Regions from separate parts of the Oceanobacillus sp. AG genome, predicted to be linked through region 1. Evidence: riboswitches for the same ligand, from Rfam matches in the RefSeq annotation. Region 1 holds a riboswitch; each other region holds the start of a gene.
The links. Region 1 has a riboswitch for thiamine pyrophosphate ahead of GN217_RS14300 (acetylornithine deacetylase). Riboswitches for the same ligand answer to the same signal wherever they lie in the genome.

Region 1 (2,207 bases):
ATTATTCCTGGTAATAAGACATTACATATTGCAATACCCGAACCAATAATAAGTGTTCCTAGCAATAACGGGGTAAGAATTGCGAAAGAGCGAATTAGAATACCGATAATGATTAAAAGTAAACCAATGATTAATGCAATTTCGCTTGTTAATTTTCTAGATAACTTTGGAACAATTGGTGATACAATGGCAAATGTAATCAGGGGTAAGCTTGTCAATAACCCTGCCGTTCCATTCGTAATATCAACGTCATCTCTGATTAAACGAATTAAAGGACCGATTGACGTAATAGCAGGCCGTAAGTTAAAAGCTACGAATATAATTCCAATTGTTAAAATAAGGTTCTGTAAATTAAAAGGACCTTTATTGATAGCATGATCTGTATTCTTCATGAAAGACCTTCTTTCAATCTATATTCCAATATTAAATAGGATATCATTCAAACAAACATACATCAATCATTGTTATTCGCTTGAAGCAAACATCCTAAATAATATTCTTTCTGGTATTCAAGTATAGATTTATTAGAAAATAAGCATTGCAACAATGGCGCCGTTCAGAAGATTTGCTAATGTAGCTCCGATTAGCGCTTTCATCATTAGTTTTTGAATTTGAGGTACCATATCTGATCGTTTGCCCGCGAGTCATTATGGTAGCTCAATGCTAGTTAAGTAAAACCAAAAACCGGACAAGGGGATACTTTTATAACTAAAATAGACATGTTTGTTTATAGATGCAAATATAATGTTGCTGACATACACTTTAAGCTGTTTTCTTTTTTTGAAGAGTAATTTCAACATGATGACGCTATATATGTAATCTAAATAAAACCCCCTAATAAGACACTTGAATATGCCTGTATTAGAGGGTTTTTCTTACTTACCGTCGAATCTTTTTTTTAGTATAACTGAAATTTTATTTTTAATTAATGATAATTAATTATGATAAAAAATGAGCTAAATAGTCCTGCATACATTTCGTTTTATCATAAGAAATCAAAATAGAAGAGAGTACATCAAACAGAGGTTGCAGTTTAACAATCAATATGACATACTAAACTTAATGTCTGAAAAACTCATATTTAATCACCACTAGGGGTGTTTTACTGAAAAACTGAGAGAGGTAATCCTCAACCCTTGAACTTGATCTAGTTTGAACTAGCGTAAGGAAGCGGTGAATAGAACAGATTGAAGAACATGTTTTTTCATGTAACTAATTTGTGTCTTATTCTAACCACTTCTATTTTCTAGGAGTGGTTTTTTTGTTTAGGGAGGTGAATGACTAGTTGTCTATTAAAATAAATTAGAGAGGGAGTTATCTAATGGATATAACGGTTGAACACTTATTAAAGCAAGTCGACGCAAGAAAAATGGAATTAATTGATTTATTATCAAAGCTCATTGAATATAATACATCTGCGCCTCCTGCTCGGAATACGAAAGATGCACAGAATTTTATCGCTGATTATTTACATCGAATGGGCTTTGAAATCGACATGTGGGACGTGTATCCAAATGACCCGAATGTTGTTGGTGTGAAAAAGGGAATAAAATCTACTACACATAATAGTCTCATCATCAATGGTCATATTGATGTAGCTGAGGCTCGTGAAGATGAAGTGTGGAAAACGAATCCATTCGAGCCGATTATCGAAGAAGATCGGATTATTGGTCGAGGAGCCGCTGATATGAAGGGCGGGCTTGCTAGTGCATTATTCGCAACGAAACTATTGAATGAAGCGGATATCGAATTGCCAGGAGATCTGATTTTCCAATCTGTTATAGGTGAAGAAGTTGGTGAGGCGGGTACGTTGCAATGTTGCGAGCGAGGGTATAATGCAGACTTTGCGCTTGTAGTAGATACGAGTGATTTACATATCCAAGGTCAAGGCGGTGTAATAACTGGGTGGATTACGGTAAAAAATCCGCGTACGTTTCATGATGCGATGAGAAGGAACATGATACATGCTGGCGGTGGTCTGCCTGAAGCGAGTGCAATTGAAAAGATGATGAAAGTTATAGAAGGCTTACAAGAGCTGGAGCGCTATTGGGCTGTAACGAAACAGTATGAAGGATATCCGGCGGGAACGAATACGATTAATCCTGCTGTAATTGAAGGGGGACGCCATGCGGCATTTATTGCTGATGAGTGTCGTTTATGGATCACGGTGCATTATTATCCGAATGAGACGCATGAACAAGTGAGTA
Region 2 (2,207 bases), on a different contig from region 1:
GTAAGGTGTCTTATACCATTTGAGCGTAATAAAAGCTCAAGATTTGTATGGACAAACGCGCTATACCGATGTTTTACGACAACTTTTTCTCCTGGAAGCGGAGTGAAATACTCATGAATTTCCGCTCCCCAGCTTCCAGGTTCACAGTAGGATAAATTACTTTTCTGATTGCTTCGGCCAAATCGTTCATTTGCAGAAGGGGATTCCGTCCAAGCACTATGTTCCGAGATCACATGAATCACTGGAATCTCACATTCTCGTGCTGCTTCTAGCAAATCCTTCATCTGTTTCATTTTTTCATAAAAAGCATGAATATCTTTCCCGCGTTTACCTGCAGTGCCTTCCGGATGGCAAAAATCATTTTGTAAATCGACTAGAAGTAGAGCTATGTTCCCGTTTGTTGTATTCATTCTAAATCTCTTGTAGCTTTTTATACGTATTCACCGTCTCCTGATCAAGCAGATAAAGCTGATCAAGTAAAGCAGGGATGAACGTGCCCGGCCCTTCCGCCTTTTTCATCGCAAGTTCCGCAGTTATCCCGTAAGCTGCAGTCACTTCCACACTTGCCTCATACAAGTCTTCGGCAACACTTAAATAAGGCCCAACGAGAGACGAAAGCAGGCACCCGCTTGCCGTAATATTTTGTAGCATGGTATGCCCATTATTACAAAGACTCATGCGCGTTCCGTCTGTAATGACGTCTGTTTTCCCTGTTGCAATAACAACCGTATCATATTCTTTCGCTACTGTTTGAGCAATTTTCGGATCAATCGATTCAACCGTAGAGTCAGGGCTTTTCATAATATCAAGCGCTCCGCCAAGTACGGAAATTTCCCCAGCATTCGCTCGGATAGCAGCGAATTTCACCTTTTCCAATAATTCATTAATCACTTTCGTACGGAATTTTGTTCCCCCTGCTGCGATGGGATCAAGAATGACTGGAATTCCTTTTTCATTCGCTTTAAGGCCAGCAAGCAGCATCGCCTCGGCCCGATCCTCGGTTAAAGTTCCGAGATTCAATACGACAGCATCCGCATGACTCGCATTCTCCTCCGCCTCTTTTGGTGTATTCGACATGGCTGGAGACGCACCAATCGCAATTAAACCATTTGCCGCAAAATTTGTCGCAACCTCATTCGTGATGTTATAGATAAACGGACTTTTTTCTCGAATTTTAGCAATATAGTTCATGTAAACTTCCTCCTTTTTAGTAAATTGAAATAGATTAAGGGCGAGGTAGTTTTTAAAAAAGAAAAACCACCCCGGGAATTGGAGTGGTTATTAATACAATTTAAGTATGTATACCAACTCCACTTTCCTACGCTAGTATGAACTAGATCAGGTTCAAAGGGATTAAGAAAAAGTCTTATCTCAGCCGACTGGCACCCCTAGTGGAAAAATATCTATTCTTTATGACTAGTCTATCTTATTTTTAATATAAAAGAAAGGGTTTGCGTGCGTGCACCCAAACCCTTTCTTTTATATTAAAAACCACCATATGGCACGAATCCGGGACCGTACTGCCAAAATCCCGGGCCGGGTCCGAAGCCAAGACCGTAACCAAATCCGGCCCCTGGACCGAACCCAGGACCGTATCCCGGTCCAAAGCCAAAACCTGGTCCTCCAGCGATTAAACTGCCACCTAAAAATCCTAGTCCTGCTCCTATTAATCCAGCTGCAAGCGGATCAATACCGCCACCTGGCCCAAACGGACCCGGCGGACGAGCCCGGTGCATTTCTGGATATGGTAATGGCGAATGATGCATCGGTACATGATTTACAAATCCATGCATGTATATGCTCCTTTTCAAGAAAAATTTTATCCTGTTCTTTCCCTTCCCTACAGCCTATGGCAGAGTACAGGAAACCGCACTAGACAAATCCCTATTTTTGACATGAAATTTGGGTCGGAAAACGAGATGAATCCTTTTTCTCAGGTGACTATGCATTCAGAATATCGAAAATACAAATTCCGTGAGCAACATGACAGTATTCCGGACATATAGAAGGTTATCAATCCCTATTGACCAGCTCATTTCGCCTAAGAGGAGCTATCAACGTCAGGATGTTAAGATTCCTAAATACCCCACTTCCCGCTTAAGACTTGCTCGGAAAAATGGTGTAAGACCACGAATAAATGAAATCAATAATAAAAACAATCCCCCAAACCATTGAAATGTTATACATCATTTCATTTGCATAAGGTG
Region 3 (2,207 bases), on a different contig from region 1:
CCTTCATTTCCACTTCCCCTTTCGTATATACTTTTATATCTATTCAGATAATTATCTTCTATTATCAGTGACTTTGGGCGAATTATCAACCAGAACGAATTGATTCTTTTTTATAATGTTGTGCTGAAAATCTGCGCCGGGGGAACTACGTATTCACTCTGAAACAGTTAACCTAAAAAAAATCTCTCCTTAATTTGGGAGAGATCATTATTTTTACAGTTGCAATGTGAGCGGATAGATTGCGGTTTTAGTTTGATGCTAGGTTGAGTAATGCGCGCGGCTGTTTATGGAATAGGAAAAATACAATCACTGCTGACAATACAAATGACGGGAACATGTACGATGAATTATAGATAATCGAATACACCCAAACGGATTGCCCCTCAATCGCTGCTGAACCGAAAAATACCGCCCCAGCAACGGTATGTGCAAGAAAACGCAACACAGAACCAAGCAGTACACCCGCCGTTATATACGTTAGGTACACTTTAGTCCGCCCGTCCCGTACCGCTTCTTGAACTTGTCTTGCGAACAGACCGGCAAAACCAATCACCGTAAAGGCAAGTGTATAATCAATGAACCCCTGAAGTGGCGTCAGAATATATGCGTTCCCCGTTGCAATCTGTAACATCCCCCAGAGGAAACCGGATACTAATCCACCTTTTAATCCCCAACGGAACGCTACTATAAATACCGGAATCATTGCAAAGGAGACCGAACCACCTTGCGCCCAGATTTTAAAAGATATTGGCAAAATATCTAAAAGTAACGCCAAAGCAGTGAAGATTGATACTTCAATTAAAAATAGTAGTTTATTAGACTTCATTCCTTATAACTCCCCTTTTTTTCACGTACTAACGGTCTGTAATACCCCCTCCTCCAAACATGAGGGAAACCCAAGATGTGAAGGTAGGGCTAAACAGTCCGTAAATACCTGATTCTGTTCAACTAACATTCAGTGGGGAGATAAGAATCCCCACTGAATGAAGTTTCACTCTATAAGCTATTTTAAATGGTGTTCAAAAAGGAGGATAAAAAAGACCGAGGTCGGCTAAGAGCGCAACGTCCTGTGCGGCGAAAGTTCCCCGCACCGGAATGTACGTAAATAGGTACATGAGGAGCGGAAAATCGAGCCAACGAGCTTTCTCTTTTTTTACCGGACTTTTCGAACAACCTTTTTAAATACAAAAAAAGCAATGCCAAGGGAAGGTTCCTGATGGGGAATCCGCTCACATTGCTTTTTATCCATCAAAAGACCATCATCCCTACGCTAGTACTAACTAACAGGTTCAAAGGGTCTGAGCAATCCTCGTTGCCCACTCTCAGCTATTAGCTCCCCCTGTTGGCTTTTTCTATGCTTTTTTCGTTAACCCTATTATAGCTAATGTACACTTATAAAACAAATTTACAGTTTAAGAAACGCTTCGACGTCCTTGATGCAAAGCTCGATTGCAGCTTCCCAGAAGTCCGGTTTTGTAAGATCGACTTGTAAATGTTTCATCGCAAGCTCTTCTACTGACATCCGTCCCGTATCTTCCAGTAATGCAATATAGTCATCTTCAAAGCTCTCTCCCTGCTCTTTTGCGCGGGCATAAATGCCAAGACTGAACAAATAACCAAATGTATAAGGGAAATTATAGAATGGTGTCCCTGTTATATGGAAATGAAGTTTCGACGCCCAGAAATAAGGATCATATTCATCGAGTGCATCTTGATAAGCTTCTTTCTGTGCTTCCACCATCAATTCATTCAATCTTGCCGGTGAGACAAAGCCTTTTTCTCTTTCTTTATAAAAATTTAATTCAAAGATAAACCGGGCATGAATATTCATAAAGAAAGCAACACTTCGATTAACTTTATCTTCAAGTAAAGCTTTCTTTTCTTCTGCTGTTTCTGCCTGTTCAACTGCTGCATCAGCGACAATCATTTCCGCAAAAGTTGAGGCCGTCTCCGCGACGTTCATTGCATAACGTTGATTAAGACCATGAACGTCATTCATCACATGCTGATGATAAGCATGACCAAGTTCATGGGCTAACGTGGCAACATTCGATGCTGTTCCAGAATACGTCATAAATATTCTCGTTTCCTTACTATCAGGAAAACTCGTACAGAAACCGCCAGGACGTTTTCCAGGCCGATCTTCCGCTTCAATCCAACGTTTTTCAAAAGCTTGCTCAGCAAAATCCGCCATCTTTGGGCTAAAA
Region 4 (2,207 bases), on a different contig from region 1:
TGCCTGTTTAACCGCAATGTTAAGAGGGAGGCCTTGGCTTAGATTAGCAGTTATCGCTGCTGCATACGTACAACCTGTACCATGTGTATTATTTGTATTTATTCGGGGAGCCGAAAAGCTATGGATCCTTGAACCATCATAAAGGAAATCAACCGCATCGCCTTCGCGGTGACCGCCTTTAACTAGTGCAGCTTTCGCGCCAAAATTTTTCACAAGCATTTCGGCAGCCTGCTTCATGTCCTCATCGGTTTCAACTTTTTCATCTATTAGATATTCTGTTTCTGGAATATTTGGAGTTACAATTGTTGTAAGAGGGAGCAAATTCTTCCGCAAATAATTACGGGAATCGCGTTCAATCAATGTGTCACCGCTTGTGGCAACCATGACCGGGTCCATAACATAAGGTGCATCCAAATGCTTAATTTTATTATAAATCATTTTCATCATATCCTGATTGGCAATCATCCCTGTTTTAAATGCATGGATAGGCATATCAGAAATAATCGAGTCTAGTTGCTGTTCGATCATTTCTAGAGAGACGTGGGAAACAGCTTGAACACCTGTCGTGTTTTGGGACACGATGGAGGTGATAACCGACATCCCATAAGTTTTCAATTCCTGAAACGTTTTCAGATCGGCGTGAATTCCAGCACCGCCGCTCGGGTCCGTACCCGCTATCGTTAGAGCACATGCAACATTCTTCATTGAACATTCTCCTTCATCAACTTACTCATTTTAATTTTTTATTAAGCCCTTGGTGTAAACTTTAGATACAACGAGCAGTCCAAGAATTGCTCCAGATATACTGCTTACAAGGAATGGGGGGATGAAAACAAATGCACCGGCCGATGTCCCCATAAATACATAAGCAAATGGCACTGCAAATAATGCACCAATAACCCCACTGCCAATCCCTTCACCTAATGCGGCGAGCGATTGCTTCTTGGTTTGCTTATACAGGAACCCTGCAAGAAAAGCGCCGACCATTGCACCTGGGAAGGCTAATAAGGTTCCTAGTCCGAGCATATTGCGTAATAGACTGATCATGAAAGCAATAATGACTGCCGGACCGGGTCCCAAGGTGACAGCGGCTACGACATTAATCGCATGCTGTACTGGATAAGCGCGGGCTACACCGGCAGGAAACCAGATTAATTGTGCGCTGATTGTTCCAATTGCGATAAAGACGGCCATCGTCGTGATGAGACGGGTTTTATTCATACTTGACCTCCAATCTTAAGGGGTAAAATCAACCAATTAAAAAGCCAGGTCATGATTAGACCTGGCTTCACAAGAAAATAGTTATGAGAACAATCTCACTACTTCCCTACGCTGGCATTAACCAGATCAGGTCGATAAGAGTCGGAAACACACTTTCCTCTCAGCCCAGTTAGGGCACCCCTAGTAGTTTCATATTATTTAGTTCGAATCTAGCATAGCAAAAGTTTTCATAAATGTCACATGTTTTGAAAAAAGGTATAGACAAGAACCAGTTTTCTCTATGGCTTCACTAGGATACTTGTCCACCTCAATTTCTCCAACCCGGTAAGCTTATAAATGGATTGCACGGATTCGGTTAGCAAAACGGGGAATGATTTCAGTTGGTGTTATCACGCATTAAATCGAGCATAAACTGTCCGACATAGCGTGCGAATTCCTTATTTGAGCATAGTAATAAAGGTTGACTCCTTCTTCTTTAAGGCGGTTAAATAAAAAGACGGACAGCTAAACCATGAAGGTTTAGCTGTCCACTTATTAATCAATCGCCCCAAAGTTGACAATTGTCACATCGATATCAAATTCTATTTTGGCATCTTGATATTTTTCCATCCATTCCTTGTTAGTCGTCTTACTTCCTTTTCTTGAAGTGATATACTTTCTCCCAAGACCCAATGCATCTGAGTTTACTTCTTGAAGTTTCGCGAATAGGTTTTCATATTCTCTTACAAAGTATTTCTCTATATCACGTTCGAATTTCCGAGAAGTATCTTCTGATTTAATGTCCATTGGGATTGAGGTTTCTAATAATTCCAGTTTCATTGTGATATCTGCCTTAAACGCTAACGAATCAGAGTCGACAATTTTTATTTTCCCTTTACCTGTATTAAGCATTAAAGAAAGATAAATCGAATCTTCAATTTCTGACGGTTCTCCTTTATAAGCAATTATCTCGTCCAGATAATTTTCACGAGGGACGCCTACATCAA

Region 2: linked by a shared signal. The riboswitch ahead of thiM (hydroxyethylthiazole kinase) and the one ahead of GN217_RS14300 (acetylornithine deacetylase) in region 1 are both predicted to bind thiamine pyrophosphate.
Region 3: linked by a shared signal. The riboswitch ahead of thiT (energy-coupled thiamine transporter ThiT) and the one ahead of GN217_RS14300 (acetylornithine deacetylase) in region 1 are both predicted to bind thiamine pyrophosphate.
Region 4: linked by a shared signal. The riboswitch ahead of thiW (energy coupling factor transporter S component ThiW) and the one ahead of GN217_RS14300 (acetylornithine deacetylase) in region 1 are both predicted to bind thiamine pyrophosphate.

What each region holds. Positions count from the first base shown of each region.
Region 1 covers NZ_WOWT01000027.1:45,185-47,391, forward strand. Annotated here, with positions in the region: gene GN217_RS14295 (CynX/NimT family MFS transporter) at 1-392, opposite strand, end outside; TPP riboswitch at 1,084-1,186, shown strand; gene GN217_RS14300 (acetylornithine deacetylase) at 1,322-2,207, shown strand, end outside.
Region 2 covers NZ_WOWT01000012.1:27,507-29,713, reverse strand. Annotated here, with positions in the region: gene GN217_RS07995 (cysteine hydrolase family protein) at 1-410, opposite strand, end outside; gene thiM (hydroxyethylthiazole kinase) at 412-1,191, opposite strand; TPP riboswitch at 1,299-1,400, opposite strand; gene GN217_RS07985 (hypothetical protein) at 1,485-1,793, opposite strand; gene GN217_RS07980 (hypothetical protein) at 2,098-2,207, opposite strand, start outside.
Region 3 covers NZ_WOWT01000013.1:100,391-102,597, forward strand. Annotated here, with positions in the region: gene GN217_RS08930 (zinc-binding dehydrogenase) at 1-7, opposite strand, end outside; gene thiT (energy-coupled thiamine transporter ThiT) at 248-826, opposite strand; TPP riboswitch at 1,246-1,350, opposite strand; gene GN217_RS08940 (M3 family oligoendopeptidase) at 1,406-2,207, opposite strand, start outside.
Region 4 covers NZ_WOWT01000015.1:75,806-78,012, forward strand. Annotated here, with positions in the region: gene thiD (bifunctional hydroxymethylpyrimidine kinase/phosphomethylpyrimidine kinase) at 1-705, opposite strand, end outside; gene thiW (energy coupling factor transporter S component ThiW) at 736-1,221, opposite strand; TPP riboswitch at 1,308-1,413, opposite strand; gene GN217_RS09745 (Ger(x)C family spore germination protein) at 1,756-2,207, opposite strand, start outside.